DNA from 4 places in the Sphingobacterium sp. KH_072 genome. Region 3 is predicted to be linked to each of the others. Evidence: riboswitches for the same ligand, from Rfam matches in the RefSeq annotation. Region 3 holds a riboswitch; each other region holds the start of a gene.
What was found. A riboswitch is a leader RNA that binds a small molecule or an ion and turns the genes downstream of it on or off. The one in region 3 is predicted to bind S-adenosylmethionine.
Positions count from the first base shown of each region.

Region 1: linked by a shared signal. The riboswitch ahead of AC3IRT_RS10895 (5-oxoprolinase) and the one ahead of metF (methylenetetrahydrofolate reductase [NAD(P)H]) in region 3 are both predicted to bind S-adenosylmethionine.
Region 2: linked by a shared signal. The riboswitch ahead of metE (5-methyltetrahydropteroyltriglutamate--homocysteine S-methyltransferase) and the one ahead of metF (methylenetetrahydrofolate reductase [NAD(P)H]) in region 3 are both predicted to bind S-adenosylmethionine.
Region 4: linked by a shared signal. The riboswitch ahead of AC3IRT_RS12290 (O-acetylhomoserine aminocarboxypropyltransferase/cysteine synthase family protein) and the one ahead of metF (methylenetetrahydrofolate reductase [NAD(P)H]) in region 3 are both predicted to bind S-adenosylmethionine.

Region 1 covers NZ_CM174457.1:2,371,729-2,375,989, reverse strand. Annotated here, with positions in the region: gene AC3IRT_RS10910 (hypothetical protein) at 209-385, opposite strand; gene AC3IRT_RS10905 (hypothetical protein) at 650-1,174, opposite strand; gene AC3IRT_RS10900 (DUF2891 domain-containing protein) at 1,525-2,655, shown strand; gene AC3IRT_RS10895 (5-oxoprolinase) at 2,665-2,934, opposite strand; SAM-I-IV-variant riboswitch at 2,981-3,077, opposite strand; gene AC3IRT_RS10890 (DUF72 domain-containing protein) at 3,115-3,993, opposite strand; gene guaA (glutamine-hydrolyzing GMP synthase) at 4,077-4,261, shown strand, end outside.
Region 2 covers NZ_CM174457.1:410,647-414,907, reverse strand. Annotated here, with positions in the region: gene AC3IRT_RS01895 (sensor histidine kinase) at 1-330, shown strand, start outside; gene AC3IRT_RS01890 (response regulator transcription factor) at 357-1,046, shown strand; SAM riboswitch class I at 1,112-1,217, shown strand; gene metE (5-methyltetrahydropteroyltriglutamate--homocysteine S-methyltransferase) at 1,301-3,613, shown strand; gene AC3IRT_RS01880 (hypothetical protein) at 3,766-3,942, shown strand; gene AC3IRT_RS01875 (cation-transporting P-type ATPase) at 4,024-4,261, opposite strand, start outside.
Region 3 covers NZ_CM174457.1:214,737-218,997, reverse strand. Annotated here, with positions in the region: gene AC3IRT_RS01025 (nucleotide sugar dehydrogenase) at 1-1,075, opposite strand, end outside; gene AC3IRT_RS01020 (adenylyltransferase/cytidyltransferase family protein) at 1,145-1,621, opposite strand; SAM riboswitch class I at 1,785-1,890, shown strand; gene metF (methylenetetrahydrofolate reductase [NAD(P)H]) at 1,951-2,907, shown strand; gene AC3IRT_RS01010 (FAD/NAD(P)-binding protein) at 2,945-4,261, shown strand, end outside.
Region 4 covers NZ_CM174457.1:2,728,735-2,732,995, reverse strand. Annotated here, with positions in the region: tRNA gene AC3IRT_RS12300 (tRNA-Arg) at 1-45, shown strand, start outside; gene AC3IRT_RS12295 (homoserine dehydrogenase) at 182-1,360, opposite strand; gene AC3IRT_RS12290 (O-acetylhomoserine aminocarboxypropyltransferase/cysteine synthase family protein) at 1,394-2,698, opposite strand; SAM riboswitch class I at 2,948-3,059, opposite strand; gene pckA (phosphoenolpyruvate carboxykinase (ATP)) at 3,445-4,261, shown strand, end outside.

The DNA.
Region 1 (4,261 bases), 1.8 Mb from region 3:
CTATAAAATTTGGATGATTTGTGGCCTTGCATCCAGTTTTTGAAGCTGGCATGCATTACATTATTTATTTTATTGTTGGTAGATATTATTAAATTTTTCCTGTTTCAGCATGAATCTAGAAATCTGATATGACAGCGTTGCTAGGATTTATACTGATTTTTTGCGAGTTGACTACTCAAATGTGACAAGAAATTAGAACTATTTAGATTTACCAAGATTCTTTACCGTCACCATTTTTGTCACCATCCTTTTTTCGTGGCGTAGCCTTTTTCGCTTCACGCGGAGCTTCAGAATGAGCAGCAATCCAGTGCTCGGTTGTAATGGTATCTATTCGAATAACAGGCGCTATGTACTTTGATTTCTTTTGGTCTTTTTTGTCTTTCATGGGTATTGTGGTGCTGGATTCTAAAGATGTTATCCAGAGTTAAAGAGTTAAAGTTTAAAATTATGATTTTTGGGCATTACGTTTAGTAATGTATCTAAATGGACGAAAATTTCCGACCCTCATACCCGTAAATCATAACCTTTTGACATGTTATTGCCAGCCAAAATAGTACAAATAACAAAATCATGTTAGCAAACCTAATATGCTTAATTACGATGTTTTTCGCTAAGTACAAGTAATGAACGGCGCAGAAACAATGTGATTTTACTGGTAGCGTGTGTCAGCTAATTGAACTACAAGATTATTATGCCAGTACAGTTTTAGTATGCTGCTATACGCCTTAAGCATTATTTCACTCCGACCGAAAGAGAATACTTTAGAAATATTACACAAATTTTGTTGTGGATTTTCCTCTTGGGTGTCTTGATTGCCATTAAATAGTTTACTGATGTATGTCTTGCTGTTTTCAAGGGTGTCTTCCAGTTGCAAAATGCCATCTACATGTGTAGTAAGGTGCTTCTTAGCATTGTACTCCGCTTGAGTGTTAATAACAAGTATTATTCGCGTTTTATATTGAAGATTTCGCAGATTTTGAATGCGATCAATAGCCTCTTCTCCTAAAATGTTACTATTGATAAATAAGAACGAAACTGTTTCTGCGCTGAGAATGAGACTTGCCACATCTAGTGTTTCAGCTTCAAGCACTGTAATATCAACAACACATTCTTTTGCTACAAGAATTGTGCTATAGCGGCATAAGCTGCTTGAATCGGCGAATAAGACTTTCATAGTTGTAAGCTAATAAGTGCACTGGAAGTTAATAATGTCATAATTGTTTGTAACGTTAATATTACTAATATATTGATTAATATAGCTAATTTTTGTTATTTTTTTTGATTTAAAAAAAGTATATAATTCATTTAAGATGGTGGAAAATATCCATAGACATATTTTCTTTATAAGGACGCTAATATGTCTTTATTAGCAATTGTCTAGATTTAAGTTCTCTCCATATTTAATTTTACAGTTATCACTCATCCTATTTGATATCTCAACATGTTATAAGGAAATGATTTGTACGCATGAAAAATGTATTTACTATCTTTATAGATTGTACAAATAACTAATTGCCATTAAATATGTTTGCATATTTCAATTTAAATCGCATTTATTTTTTCTTATTAGCTGGGATCGTTAGCGGCTCGCTATTCTCCTGTCAAAATTCTGAACAGGCAAAGGAAGAAGGTAATTCAGTAGAAGCGCATCCAAAATTTGAATTAAGTGCTGAGCAAGCGAAAACAATCTTTGAGATGCCGGTTCACTGTATTACGGTAGAATATCCGAATAAGTTGGGACAATCTATTGGTAGCGATGCAGATCTAAAACCGCCGCGCGTATTGCGGCCTATCTTTTACGGCTGCTATGATTGGCATTCCTCTGTACACGGTTATTGGTCTATCATAAAGCTGCTGAAATCTTTTGATGATCTAGATAGCCAAGGTGAGGTGCGTGCTACATTAAATGCCTTGATTACCGACAATAATGCGGCTATTGAAAAAGCTTTCTTTGAAGATAAACATAACTTATCTTTCGAGCGCACCTACGGGTGGGCGTGGTTATTGAAGCTGCAGGAAGAGTTGTTGACTTGGGAAGATGCGGATGCGAAAAGATGGAGCCAATCCTTGCAACCCATGGTCGATCTTTTGCGCGGCAAATTGTTGGACTATTTGCCCAAATTGGTTTATCCAATTCGCAGTGGCAAGCACGATAATACCGCTTTCGGATTATCCTTGATGTACGATTATGCCCTTACGGCGAATGATCAAGCATTGGCTGATGCCATCACAGAGCACGCGATACGGTTGTATCAAGAAGATAAAAACTGTGATTTCTCTTATGAGCCGAGCGGATCAGACTTTCTTTCGCCCTGTCTGGAAGAAGCCTATTTGATGAGTAAGGTATTGGATAATAAAGCGTATAAAACTTGGCTCAACGAATTTTTGCCGCAAATGTATGCCGAAGATTTTAAATTGGAGCCAGCTATTGTTAAAGATCGCAGCGACGGCCAGTTAGTACATCTCGATGGTTTGAACTATAGCCGAGCTGCTTGTCTGTATGGTATTGCACGCCAAGTTCCTGCATTAGCACATTTGCGTGATATCGCGGATGCACACCTAGACTTTACATTGCCCAACCTCGGTAAAGAGGACGATTATATGGGCTCGCATTGGCTAGGCACATTTGCGCTCTATGCGATCACGCATCAATAAACGACTTCATCAGCAGGCGAGGGGAATCAACGTATTGTCCTCGCCCAACTCTACTGGTACCAGTTGTACGGTTGTGAATCCGTCATCATGTGAAATGATACGGGATAAATTCACGCCTTTGAGTGCGAGGCTATTGAGCACAGCTGTTCTAAAGGCTGCTTTCTGTGTGCCCCACGAAGCATTTCGGACAAGATCGTTATTCAAGTTAACGAGTTCTTTGATAGAGTAATTGTGAAAATTTTGAACCAAATGCTGGTACAGTTCGTGTGGAGTTTGCATACAATAGAATTATTAAAGGTGAAACCATCAATCGTATTCTGAACGGCCATTTAATCTGTTTTGGAATAAATCCCGTATTATTAAAACCACCGTGGTTCTGCGAACTCGGTTGGTATTGCACCGTGCAATTCTAAATACTCTACAAACTTAGTAGACTATTTAGTGAACTCCAAATAAACTTTAAAATAATTTGTCACCATTTGGTAATTTCAAATTCAAGCCAAACGATTTATTCATCAATTGGATAAAATGATCGGCTAGGAGTGGGGATGCTTCCTCCATATTTTGGTGAATGAAGAAATACAACTTTTGTAAACCTGCTTCTCTCCATTCGCCGATGCGCTCCACCCATTCGTCCAAGCGCGTGTAATCCGACGGAACATTGGCACCCACATAACGTACAAAGGCAACAGGCGTGGTGAGTCGCATGTGCAATAAATCTCGCCGTCCGGCGGTATCCACAAGGATGTTGGTTTTATCTGTTTTCTCTAGCAAAGCGAAATAACGCTCGGCGACCTCTTTATCCGCAAACCAACCTTCGTTGCGCACTTCAATAGCGAGGGGATATCCAGCAGGGAAGTTTTCTAGAAAGGATTCCAATCGGTCAAAATCTTTGGGCTTATAGTTATCGTGCATCTGTAGAAATGCCATGCCCAACTTGTCCTCGAATAGTACCGCCGAGTCGACAAATGCTTTTACCTTTTCATCGGTATTCAGCAGGCGGCCATAGTGACTAATGGATTGTGGTATTTTTGGAAAAAATTTGAAATCCTTACCTGTTTTACCTTTCCAAGTTTCTACCTGCTCTTTGGACGGAGAGTTGTAAAACGTGGCATTCAATTCGATCGAATTAAACTTCGTCGCATAATAGGCCAATTCATCTTTAGTACCTCTCGGATAAAATCCTTTCAATTCTTTCTTGTTCCATTTGGCGCAGCCCACATATACTTCAAAAGGCTCATCAGACTGATGCTTTTTTAGTAATTCCAGCGTAGCTGAAGGTGTTTTGGGTAAGGAAAAATCGATGGATGATGGGTCTGTAACGCTGCCAAATTTCATGTCTATTTATTAAGAATAGTGTAAAAGCTAAGGTAAGAAGATTTCGCCGTGTAAAAATCATCCTGAATATGTAACTTTGCGTCATGTCAGAAAAAATTATTATCCTCGATTTTGGGTCACAATATACGCAGTTGATCGCGCGTCGCGTGCGCGAATTGAACGTATATTGTGAAATTCATCCTTTTAATAACATTCCTGCCTTCGATGAGACGGTTAAAGGTATCATTTTTTCAGGTAGTCCATATTCCGTTCGTCAGGAAGATGCACC
Region 2 (4,261 bases), 200 kb from region 3:
AATCTTTTGGACAATGCCATTAAATACAGTAAAGATTCGCCGCATATTACAGTCAAATCATTCAGCACCAAAAACAGCATTACCATTTCGGTAGCGGATAAAGGCGTCGGCATGTCCAAAGAGCATCAGGAAAAGATTTTTGAGCAGTTTTACAGGATACCAACAGGTAATATTCATAACGTTAAAGGCTTTGGATTAGGACTTAGTTATGTCAATAACATCATTAAGATCCTCCATGGCAAGATTTCTGTAAAAAGCGAAAAAGATAGAGGCACACAATTTGAGGTGACATTACCACTTCATGCTACCAAAAGCACAAGCATAGCTTGATTATTAACACATATTAAAACGAACTTATGTCTCAAAAAATACTACTAGCAGAAGACGATCCCAATCTAGGCGATCTCTTAAAAGATTACCTCGAACTAAAGGGCAAGTTTGACGTTGTGCTGTGCAAAGATGGCATTGAAGCACTGGAAGCATTCCGCAAAGATGAATTTGATCTATGCATCTTCGATGTCATGATGCCAAAGAAAGACGGATTCTCGCTAGGCAAAGATATCCGCAAAGTGGATCAAACAGTTCCAATCATTTTTGCGACAGCCAAGGGAATGATGGAAGACAAAACACAAGCCTTTGAGTTGGGTGGCGATGATTATATCACCAAACCATTCCGAGTAGAAGAGTTATTGCTCCGCATTAATGCCCTTCTCAAGCGTTCATCGCGTGATAAAGACGACGAAACGCCAGACAAATTTGAAATTGGCGGATATTTCTTTGATTACACCAATCAGGTGATATCGTACAAAGGGCAACAACAGAAATTATCGACCAAAGAAGCCGAACTATTGCGTTTACTGTGTTTGAAGAAGAATGATGTACTGACGCGTGAAGAAGCCTTGGTAAAAATCTGGCATGATGACAATTATTTTACGGGCAGAAGTATGGATGTATTCTTGAGCAAACTTAGAAAGTATTTGAAAGAAGATCCAAACGTCGAAATTGTGAATGTGCACGGCAAAGGATATAAACTTTTGGTAAGCTAAACCTTTTTTCATTGCTCTTTTCGCAAGAAATTTGGAATTTATATATTTGTTACATAAGTTTGTGATGCTTATAGAGAAAGGCAGAGGGAATAGACCCGTTGAAGCCTTGGCAACCTGTCACTTGGACAAGGTGCTACATTCTACTCTTACCCTGTACGGGAGCGATAAGAGAAAGATAAGCTGAAGTCACTGTTTCTGGTGCCATTCTCTGATAGCAAATTAGTACATCCGAAAAAAATTAGAGAAATAAAACTATGTTAACGACAAACAACTTAGGTTACCCAAGAGTAGGTCCTTTCCGCGAATTGAAAAAAGCGAATGAGGCGTATTGGGCAAAAAAAATCAGCCAAGAAGAACTTCTACATACCGCAAAAAGCATCCGCGAAGCCAACTGGAAATTGCAACAGGACAATGGCTTTACATTGATTCCATCGAATGATTTCTCATTTTATGATCAAGTATTGGATTTGTCGCTGACTATCGGGGCAATTCCTGCGCGCTACCAATCCCTTTTAAACAAGATTGATGGCGACTACAGCTTAGACCTATATTTTGCCTTAGCAAGAGGTTTCCAAGCAGAAGGAGTGGACGTTACGGCTATGGAGATGACCAAATGGTTTGATACCAACTACCACTACATGGTACCTGAATTCACCAAGAATCAGGAATTCAAATTAACTTCCGAAAAATTCTTAAAAGAATACAACGAAGCAAAATCATTGGGTATCGAGACCAAACCGGTATTGATTGGTCCAATTACGTACCTGTTGTTGGGTAAAGAAAAAGAAGAAGGTTTTGACCGCATCGACCTGATCGAGCGTTTGTTGCCGGTATACGAAGAGATCGTTTCCAAATTAGCGGCGGCTGGTGCACAATATATCCAGATTGATGAGCCGTACTTGGCGTTGGATATCGACGAAAAAGTAAAAGGATTGTACAAAACGGTCTTCGAAAAATTGAATGCAGCGGCGGGCGACACCAAATTGATCGCTACAACGTACTTCGAGGCACTAAAAGACAACGAAGATCTAGCATTGAACCTGCCAGTCCACGCATTACACATCGATTTGGTACGCGGCGAAGATCAACTGGATACCATCTTAGCAAAAGTTCCTGCTTCCTTAACCCTTTCTTTGGGTGTGGTAGAAGGACGTAACATTTGGAAAAATGACTACGAAAAATCCTTGAGCAAAATCCAACAAGCAGTCGATGCATTAGGCAAAGAGCGAGTTTGGGTAGCTCCAGCTTCTTCCCTATTGCACGTACCATTTGATTTGGATAATGAAACCAACGAAGAGTCGCTTCCTGCTGAAGTTAAAAACTGGTTGGCATTTGCTAAGCAGAAATTAGCCGAGGTAAAAGACCTAGCTACTTTAGCGGATGGTGAAGTGGATGCAGAAACAGAAAAACGTTTTGAAAGCAACAAAGCGGCTGCAGAAAGCCGTCGTACATCGCCATTGATCCACAAGCCAGAAGTAAAAACGCGTACGAGCAACATCACCGATGAAGATGCCAAACGTACGTCGGTATTTGCGGATCGTAAAACGGCACAACAAGATAAATTCAATCTTCCAGCGTTTGCAACCACCACAATTGGTTCATTCCCACAAACGAAAGACGTGCGTAAATGGCGTGCAGATTTGAAAAAAGGCGCTATTACGCAGGAAGAATACGATAAAGCGATTGCAGAAGAAACCGAAAGCACTATTCGCTTGCAGGAGCAATTGGATATCGACGTATTAGTACACGGTGAGTTCGAAAGAAACGACATGGTGGAATATTTCGGTGAGCAATTGGCTGGATACGCATTCACACAATACGGCTGGGTACAATCCTACGGTTCTCGTTGTGTAAAACCTCCGGTTATTTATGGAGATGTATACCGCCCACAAGATATGACGGTACGTTGGTCAGCTTACGCACAATCATTGACAAACCGTCCAGTAAAAGGGATGTTGACAGGACCGGTAACGATCTTACAATGGTCATTTGTTCGTAACGATCAACCACGTTCTACGACGACTTACCAAATCGCCTTAGCGATCTTGGACGAGGTACAAGCGTTGGAAAAAGCGGGTATCAAAATCATTCAAATCGATGAGCCAGCTATTCGCGAAGGATTGCCTTTGCGGAAAGCAGATCAAAAAGATTACCTGACATGGGCAGTACGCGCCTTCCGCGTATCTTCTTCGAATGTAGATGATGATACACAGATCCACACGCACATGTGTTACTCCGAGTTCAACAATGTGATTGAAGATATCGCAGCGATGGACGCAGACGTAATTACCATTGAGACTTCTCGTTCTCAGATGAAATTGTTAAATGCATTTGCTGGTGATTTCAAATATCCAAACGATATTGGACCAGGTGTATACGATATCCACTCACCACGCGTGCCTAGCACCGACGAAATGGTGGAGCTATTGCGTAAAGCAAAAGCGGTGGTGCCTGCTGCACAACTGTGGGTAAACCCTGACTGTGGATTGAAAACTCGTGCTTGGCCAGAAACCAAAGCGGCGTTGGAATCTATGGTAGAAGCTGCCAAAATTTTACGTGCAGAGTAATCCTCCGGTCGTTAAAATATAGAACATATATATATAACCCCGAGACGACATGACGTCTCGGGGTTATTTTTTTACCGACAAAAAAGGTATTTCACGCAGTTGTGTCAAACATTACGGCTCTACTATTGTTCGTACATGTAAACAAAATAATTATGAAAAGATTTATACCTATGGCGTTGCTATTTATATTAGCCGCTAATCTATTGACAGGCTGTCAAGCCATCGAAGGAATTTTCAAAGCTGGTATGTGGACTGGTGTGATCGTAGTGGTCGCTATCGTTGCACTGATAATTTGGATTATCTCCAAAGTAGCCGGCGGAAAGAAATAATAATCGGCCAACAAGGCATCTATCAAGAAAAGCGGCCTCATCAAATTATTGATGAGGCCGCTTTTCTTGATAGATGCTATATTAAGCAGCTTGTTCTTCTTTTTTGGAAAGCACGAATTTGCGCACGATCCATTTTTCAATTTCTACCACCACAAAAACTGCCACACCTAAGTACACCGGATATTGCCAGAATGATAAAGCGATCGGCTTCGTATCAAAAATTGTATTCATAAACGGCAAGTAGGTAATCGCTGCTTGCAATACAAACAAGATGACTGCCACAATATAAATCGCTTTGTTGGTAAAGAATTTTCGATCG
Region 3 (4,261 bases):
CTACAACATCCGCCTGCACACCGTAATCTTCCAATGCCGCATGCAAATCTTTTACTTTAGTATTCCGGATATCTGGACAGTTTTCTTTGAACGTAATTCCTAAGATCAAAGCTTTAGCACCTTTTACGGCGATGTCCTTGCGAATCATTAATTTGACCACTTTCGAAGCAATAAATTCCGCGACAGAATCGTTAACCCGTCGACCGGAAAGAATTACATTAGGATGATAGCCGAGCTGAACTGCTTTGTGCGCCAGATAATACGGATCTACCGATATGCAGTGACCACCAACTAGGCCTGGTTTGTAAGGAAGAAAATTAAACTTGGTGCCAGCGGCCGCTAACACATCTTGTGTATCAATACCCACCCGATCAAAGATCAAAGCCAATTCATTAACGAACGAGATGTTCACATCACGTTGCGCGTTTTCGATCGCTTTGGAAGCCTCTGCTACCTTAATGCTCGGTGCTTTGTGCGTACCTGCGTGAATAATAACTTGATAAAGCTGATCGATTTCTTCGGCAATAGCTGGCGTAGAACCAGAAGTCACCTTCTTGATTGTGGTCAACGTATTGACCTTATCTCCCGGATTGATCCGTTCGGGAGAATAGCCAGCAAAAAAGTCTTCATTGAATACCAGTCCCGATTCTTGTTCCAAGATCGGAACACAATCTTCCTCGGTGCATCCTGGATATACGGTGGATTCGTAAATCACGATATCGCCTTTTTTCAAGACCTTGCCCAACATGCGCGTTGCACTGCGCAAAGGCCTGAGATCCGGCGCATTAAACTCATCAATTGGCGTAGGAACGGTAACGATGTAGATCGTACACGAGCGTAGATCTTCCACAGCACATGAAGCGATATAACCTTTCTGACCGTCTGTATCTACCGAAAATTGAAGAGCCGAACGTAAAACTTCCCGATCTGCCTCCTTCGTGCGGTCAACGCCATGGTTTAGTTCGCTGACGCGCGCTTCATCAATATCAAATCCGACTACTTGCGCATGCGAAGCAAACGCTAATGCCAAAGGCAACCCGACGTATCCTTGTCCGATAACGGCTATTTTCTTCATTCTCTACGAATGTACTAAATAGTCTGATATTTCAGAAAATTGAAAACCCGTAATGTAGTATTTAATGTACTACGGCGTCATTTCACGGACTAGTTTCTCGGCTTCCTTCTCGGCAACAATACGGCGCAAACCCGAACTAGAAAATCGGTGATCGCGGCTGTTGAAATAAAGCTCAATGCCCTTTTGTTCGCAATAGGCTCTACCCGTAAAGTTCTTATCCTGATATTCATCACCCACAATACGCACATCGAGTTTGAAAGACCGTAAGATATCTTCCAAATCCTGCTCTGTAGAATAAGGGACAATTTCGTCGACATACTGACAACCGCGAAGCTGAATATAGCGCTCTACCACCGTTTGCGTTGGCGCATTTTTTTCCGGACGATCTAGGGTAGGATCCATCTGTAAACCACAAATGAGGTAATCACATTGTCGTTTGGCTTCGGCCAGCATCATGATATGACCAGCATGCAATAAATCGAAAGTAGAGAAAGTAATGCCAATACGCGGCCCAGGATTGTAGTCAGGGTGATTCTTGTTTTCCATGTTGATACGTTTGTCTATTTGTGTTCACAAGGATAAATTATTTTTTTAGTACACAAGGTGGACATCAGCGAAACGGCCGTGGACAAAAGGTGGACAAAGCACGATCTCGAATTAAAATCGTTCCGCATTTTGTTATCCCACACCGTTTTCCCATATTTGTGATTGCTTATAGAGAAAGGCTGAGGGATTAGACCCGCGGACGCCTTAGCAACCTGACTCATGTCAAGGTGCTACAATCTACCCGTTCACAACGAAGGGAATGATAAGCGAACAGGAGCACTAACCAGCACCTCTTCTCTGCAAGCCTTCCATTCAAGAAACAGATACATATGAAGATCATCGATCATATCACGAATGCACAAGGAAAAACCTTGTTTTCTTTTGAGCTGCTACCTCCTGCAAAAGGTCAGGGAATCCAAAACATCTTCCAAACCATGGATGAGTTGATGGAATTCAAACCACCTTTTATCGACGTCACCTATCATCGCGAAGATTATTTGTATAAACAACATCCAAATGGCTTGTTAGAGCGGGTTTCTTATCGTAAGCGCCCAGGTACAGTAGCTATTTGTGCCGCGATTATGAACAAATATAAGGTCGATGCCGTACCACATTTGATCTGTGGCGGTTTCACCAAAGAAGAAACAGAAAATGCCTTAATTGATCTGGATTTCTTGGGAATAGATAATGTATTGGTACTTCGTGGTGATGCGCGTAAAGGCGATGCCGATTTTATCCCGACCGAAGGCGGACATGCCTATGCCACCGATTTGTTGCAACAAGTGAAGGACATGAACGACGGAAAATACCTGCATGAGGATATCACGACTTCTTCGAAAACTGATTTTTGTATCGGCGTAGCTGGCTATCCTGAGAAGCACTTTGAAGCGCCAAATGCACAGGCCGACTTCAAATGGCTAAAAAAGAAGGTGGATATGGGCGCCGAATTTATCGTTACGCAAATGTTCTTCAATGTAGACCGTTACAAAGAATTTGTCACCAAATGTCGTGAGCATGATATCCATGTGCCGATCATCCCCGGATTAAAGCCATTGACTACTAAAAAACAACTGATCACTTTACCGCGCATTTTTCACCTAGATATACCCGAAGAACTGTCTGAGGCGGTAGAGAGTTGCAAGAATAATGCAGAAGTACGACAAGTCGGAGAAGAGTGGTTAGTAAATCAATGTCGAGAACTCATCGCTTTTGGCGCGCCTGTATTACACTTTTATACCATGAGTAATCCCGGGCCGACCAAAAACATTGTGCAACAGCTAGCTTAGCTAAACAATCATTAGCGATTCCTGTTTAGGTAGTTGTATGGTCAAACATCTACCAAAAAAAATTGCCATCGTAGGATCGGGAGCTAGTGGCGTAGCTTGCTTTATCCAACTGGTACAAAAGCATCTTACGCAGGGAAACCCGTTTCCGATTTCCATCACCCTATTTGAAAAACGGAAGGAATTTGGCGACGGGCTGGCCTTTGGCACCGAGCAACAAGGCCATCTTCTAAATACGAAAGCAGGGCTGATGGGTATCTTCCCAAAAGAGCGCATGCACTTCGTACAATGGATGCATCAGCATAGTGAGTGGATCGAAGAAAGTTATCCGCAGGTAAGCACGCACCCCGACAGCTATCCGCCTCGGATGTTGTACGGCAATTATGTTCAAGCTATGTTGGACACCTATCGCAGATGGGGACAGGAAGCTGGCCTTGATATCAAAACAGATCCGACTGAAATCATCGCCGCAGATATCTCTGCAGAAAACACGGTCATACTACAAACCGACGACGAACGCAACGTGTCGTTTGACTACGTGATCCTAGCAACAGGAAACCCAGAGTCTTCCACATTTGCGAAGCTGAAAAAGACCGATCATTTCTTTTGCTCACCTTGGCCTACCAGCCGATTGCTCCAAGAGATTCAAGATAAGCAATCACGTGTGAGCATCGTGGGCAGTAGCCTGACGGCGATTGACGCCTTGATTACGCTGGTGGATAATGGACATGAGGGACCGATTCAGTTCTTCTCACTCACGGGCCTATTACCGCGCGTGCAAACGCCTTCCGAGATACCGTACGACCGAAAGGTGTTGACTTTGTCCAGCATCCGTAGTATCATCCGCCAACAGCAGAGAACACTTCGCATCATAGATCTTATCCGACTTTTTCGCTCGGAAGTAGAAAGCGCTTTAGAAAAACGCATCGATTGGAGCAGCGAAGATCGCATCAATAAAGATCAGTTAACTTTGTTGGAGAAAGACATTCAAGAAGCGACGGGCGACGGCAATATTTTTCAAACGGTATTATATTCCTTGCGCGAAGACTCGTACAGCATCTGGCGTCTGCTGCCACCTGATCAGAAAATGCTTTTTGGCAAATGGGTAAAACCGCATTTCGACATCAACCGGCACGCTATTCCACTGGAGAATGCAATCAAGATCCGCAACATCTTGCGTTCAGGACAGTTGGAAATCATTGGGCACACCGATGATATTGAGTGGAAAAATGATCGATTCATCCTAAAACAACAAGATGGCACCACGTACGAAGCCGATTATGTGATCAATGCTTCTGGTCCATCCAGCGATATCGAAAAGATGCAAGACCAACCATTGTGGCCAGATTTACTGGAA
Region 4 (4,261 bases), 1.4 Mb from region 3:
TGACTACGGATCAGGAGGTTAGGGGTTCGACTCCCTTTGAGCGCACTTTTTTACTACTCCTTTATCATTCCATTACAGTTTATACAAAAAAATAATCGCTTCGTATTTTCTTGGTTGTAATAAAATAATAAAACTGGTATCTTGCTCAAGAAATACGGAGCAAGACACCATGTTGGTAACCCTACGCTATTTCTGCTAAGAAATAACCATCACGATGAATCAAGTCGCGATGTGCAATGATCTGCTGTAGGTTGATCTTTCCAATAACATATTTGAATTCTTGTCCGTAAAAACGTTCTGAAATGTTGTTGAAACCTAGTGTTTCTAAGATCTTCTCGTCTTCATACCGCAAGTAAACCGTTAATTCGTAGTCGGTGGAGTAAGTTACCTCCTGTGATTTTGCATGCTTCTTAAATTCGTATCGGTAACCGTATCGCAGCGCCGTAATATCAGATAATACCGCAGATCCTGTCGGATGGCCACCCGCACCTTTTCCGAAGAAAAACTGCTCGTCGGCAAAGGCAGCCTTTACCACCACACCATTATTTTCATTTTCTACGCCGTACAGCAAGTTGTCTTTGGTTACAAATTTTGGCAATACATACAAGATAATCTTGCCGTCAACCTCCTTGGCCAGTGGAATCAATTTTATCTTGTAATTCTTCTCGCGAGCATAGGTTATATCGGCCTGCCCTAGCTTATCGATTCCAAGATTAAGGATGTCTTCTGGTTTCACATAGATACCGTAGGCATGATTCGCCACGATCGCTAATTTGTACTTCGGATCATAGCCGCCCACATCGAGTGTAGGATCTGTTTCGGCAAAACCCAAGTCCTGTGCTTTCTTTAATGCCGTGTGGTAATCTTGATTTTCATTGAAAATTTTGGATAAAATGTAGTTGGACGAGCCATTGAAAATGCCGCTAACGCTGTGCAAAAGCTCATTGTCATAATATTCTTCCAAGTTGCGAATGATTGGAATAGACCCGCATACTGCGCCTTCATACAATAATGATTTTCCAGTCTCCTGTTGTATAGCAGCCAGTTCTTCCAAATGCATAGCAATCATCTTTTTATTGGCTGATACCACATTTTTACCGGCGTACAAAGCTCTTTTGGTAATTTCAAATGCCGCATCGGCATCATCAATAAGTTCTAGTATGGTGTTGATTTCTGGATCACTCAAAACCGACTCCGCATCTGTCGTGAAAAGATGGTCGGGAAGCGAGCGTTGCTTCGCTGGATTTTTGATCACAAATTTCTTTATTTCCAGATTTAGGTCTTTGGTTTTGATAATGTCGTACAGTCCTTGGCCAACTACGCCAAAACCAAACATCCCAATCGTTAATTTTTCACTCATTTTATCTTAAATTGTTTTTTAGTTATATAAAATTTAAAGCGATTCAAAAGCTTGCTCCAAATCGGCTTTGATATCGTCGACGTGTTCGATTCCTACAGATAAGCGTAATACGCCCGGATATACGCCAGATCGTTGCTGCTCGGCAGCACTTAATTGTTGATGTGTAGTAGCAGCCGGATGAATAATCAGCGTTTTGGCATCGCCCACATTAGCAACGTGGCTGATGAGCTCCAAAGCATCAATAAAGTCGTTCGCTTTTTCGCTGCCGCCGCGAATGGCAAAAGATAAGACAGCACCGTAACCATTTTTCAGGTATTTTTGAGCCGAGTCATGATACGGATGGCTTTTCAGTCCGGGGTAGCTTACCGATTCAACCTGAGCATGGTTTTCCAGCCATTGCGCGATCTCTAATGCATTATCTACATGCCTTTGCACGCGAAGCGAAAGTGTTTCCAAACCTTGTGTTAGCAAGAAAGAATTGAAAGGGGAGAGCGCTGATCCAAAATCACGTAGTCCTTCTACGCGAGCACGAATAGCAAATTGTATATTGCCAAATGAGCTGTTTTCTCCAAATACATCGGCAAAGACCAATCCGTGATATCCTTCGGAAGGCTCTGAAAATTGTTTAAATTTTCCGTTGCCCCAATTGTAATTTCCGCCATCGACAATGACACCACCAATACTAGTGCCATGTCCGCCAATCCATTTTGTGGCAGATTCTACCACGATGTGTGCACCGTGTTCTAATGGTTTGAACAGATAACCGCCTGCACCAAAGGTATTGTCGACTACAATCGGAAGGTCATACTTTTTGGAAATGGCAGACAGTCGCTCGAAGTCAGGAATGCTGTATGCTGGATTGCCGATTGTCTCCACATATAGGGCTTTAGTACGGTCATCAATCAATTTTTCAAATTCGTCTGGATCACCTTGATCTGCAAATCGAACTTCAATACCTAAACGTTTAAAAGCAACTTTGAATTGATTGAACGTACCGCCGTACAAATGAGAGCTGGAGATAAAGTTATCACCACTTTCGAGGATGTTATTTAATGCAATAAACTGGGCTGCTTGTCCTGAGGCAACAGCTACGGCAGCGACGCCACCTTCCAATGCGGCAATGCGCTTCTCGAAGACATCCGTAGTCGGATTCATAATTCGAGTGTAGATATTGCCGAACTCCTTTAATGCAAATAGGTTTGCGCCATGTTCTGCATTGTTAAAGACATAAGATGATGTTTGATATATGGGAAGTGCGCGTGCCCCAGTGGTGGGATCTGCTTCTTGGCCGGCATGTATTTGTAAAGTCTCGTATTGTAATGTTTTTTTGTAGGTCATAATAGTGAATTTATTATGTGCGTGAATAAAGAATAGTCTGTAAGAAAGATGGCTGTCGTCTATTTGGTCGAAATGAAGGTAAGCAATGTACAGATCACAGCTTACGAGCTATCCCAACAACGACTACCGCATTCGAGCCTGACAGACTACGATTACTCTGGGCGAAGAAATGAAAAGTGTGGTGGAAACACGCTGTGACGTGTATGCCAATAAAGGTGTAAAATGTGTTTTGTCGTTCATCTGTTCTATTATTTATATACTCCAAAACAATGTTTCGGACAGGAATTGGCACCTTTTCAACTTCGTGTTGTTGGTTGCCAGTGGGTCATCGAGCCAGTCTCTCGCCACTTCTGTATAAATCAAGACCTGAATCGATAGAAGAAGGTATTGATTTGTATTATCGAATGATATACAAAGCAAATATAGGTTTTTTGGGGAGCCTAGCAAGAGTTTAAGCTAAAAAAATGTAATTGGAGAGTTATTTGTAATTTTTCTGTGCTGTCTACCGTTGCTTAAGTAAGTCGAAATTGGATTGCGTATGATCGCTTTTGATACTGTAATCGAGCACTGATTTTTCAATAAAAATAGCTAAAATGTTTTAGCATTTTTTATAATTTAATCTTTAATTTAAAAAGCTGTAAATCAGATGTTTGTTTTAGTGTAGTTGATACAATAAGCTTAATGTTAGCGTTTCGTGAAGATGCATTAGTTAATTTTGTTTCGTATAACAAAACGAATAAACTGTAATGCAAAAAATTCTTCAAGAATCTTTATCTGGACTTGTTCTGGAGCCAAAGGGTGAGTTGTACAGCGAGTTGACTCCTTCGGAATTGATCGAGCATGCTGTAAAGAAAAGGGAAGCGACATTTTCGGCTTCAGGGGCACTAAATATTATGACAGGAACATTTACTGGGCGTTCTCCGCGCGATCGGTACATTGTACGCGATGAGACGACTGAAGATGCGGTACATTGGAATGATATCAATCAGGGTATATCTACGGAGGTATTTGAGATATTGGAGCAACAAGTGAAAAAATACCTGGATAGGAGTAAAGCGTTGTATACACGTACAGCCAATATTGCAACGTATGCAAAATATGGCAGAAAAATCCATTTTGCGACGGAGCTTGCTGCGCAAGATTTGTTTATCAGCAATATGTTTCTTCCGGAGCAAGAGGTCGAAAATCACCGTGATTGGACTGTTTGGGTCGCCTCACTGCTGAAAATTGAAAATCATGAAGAACTAGGCCTGTGCGCTTCGAATGCGGTGGTGCTAGATTTTACGACACGAAAGGTATTGATTATTGGCACAGCATATACTGGTGAAATTAAGAAAAGTATGTTTTCGATGATGAACTTTGTGCTGCCGCAAGAGCATAATGTATTTTCAATGCATTGCTCGGCAAACACGGGTAAAAATGGAGACACTGCTTTATTCTTTGGATTGTCAGGCACAGGCAAAACGACGTTGTCAGCAGATCATGATCGCTATCTCATTGGTGACGATGAACATGGCTGGTCTGACGATGGAATTTTTAACTTAGAAGGAGGCTGCTATGCCA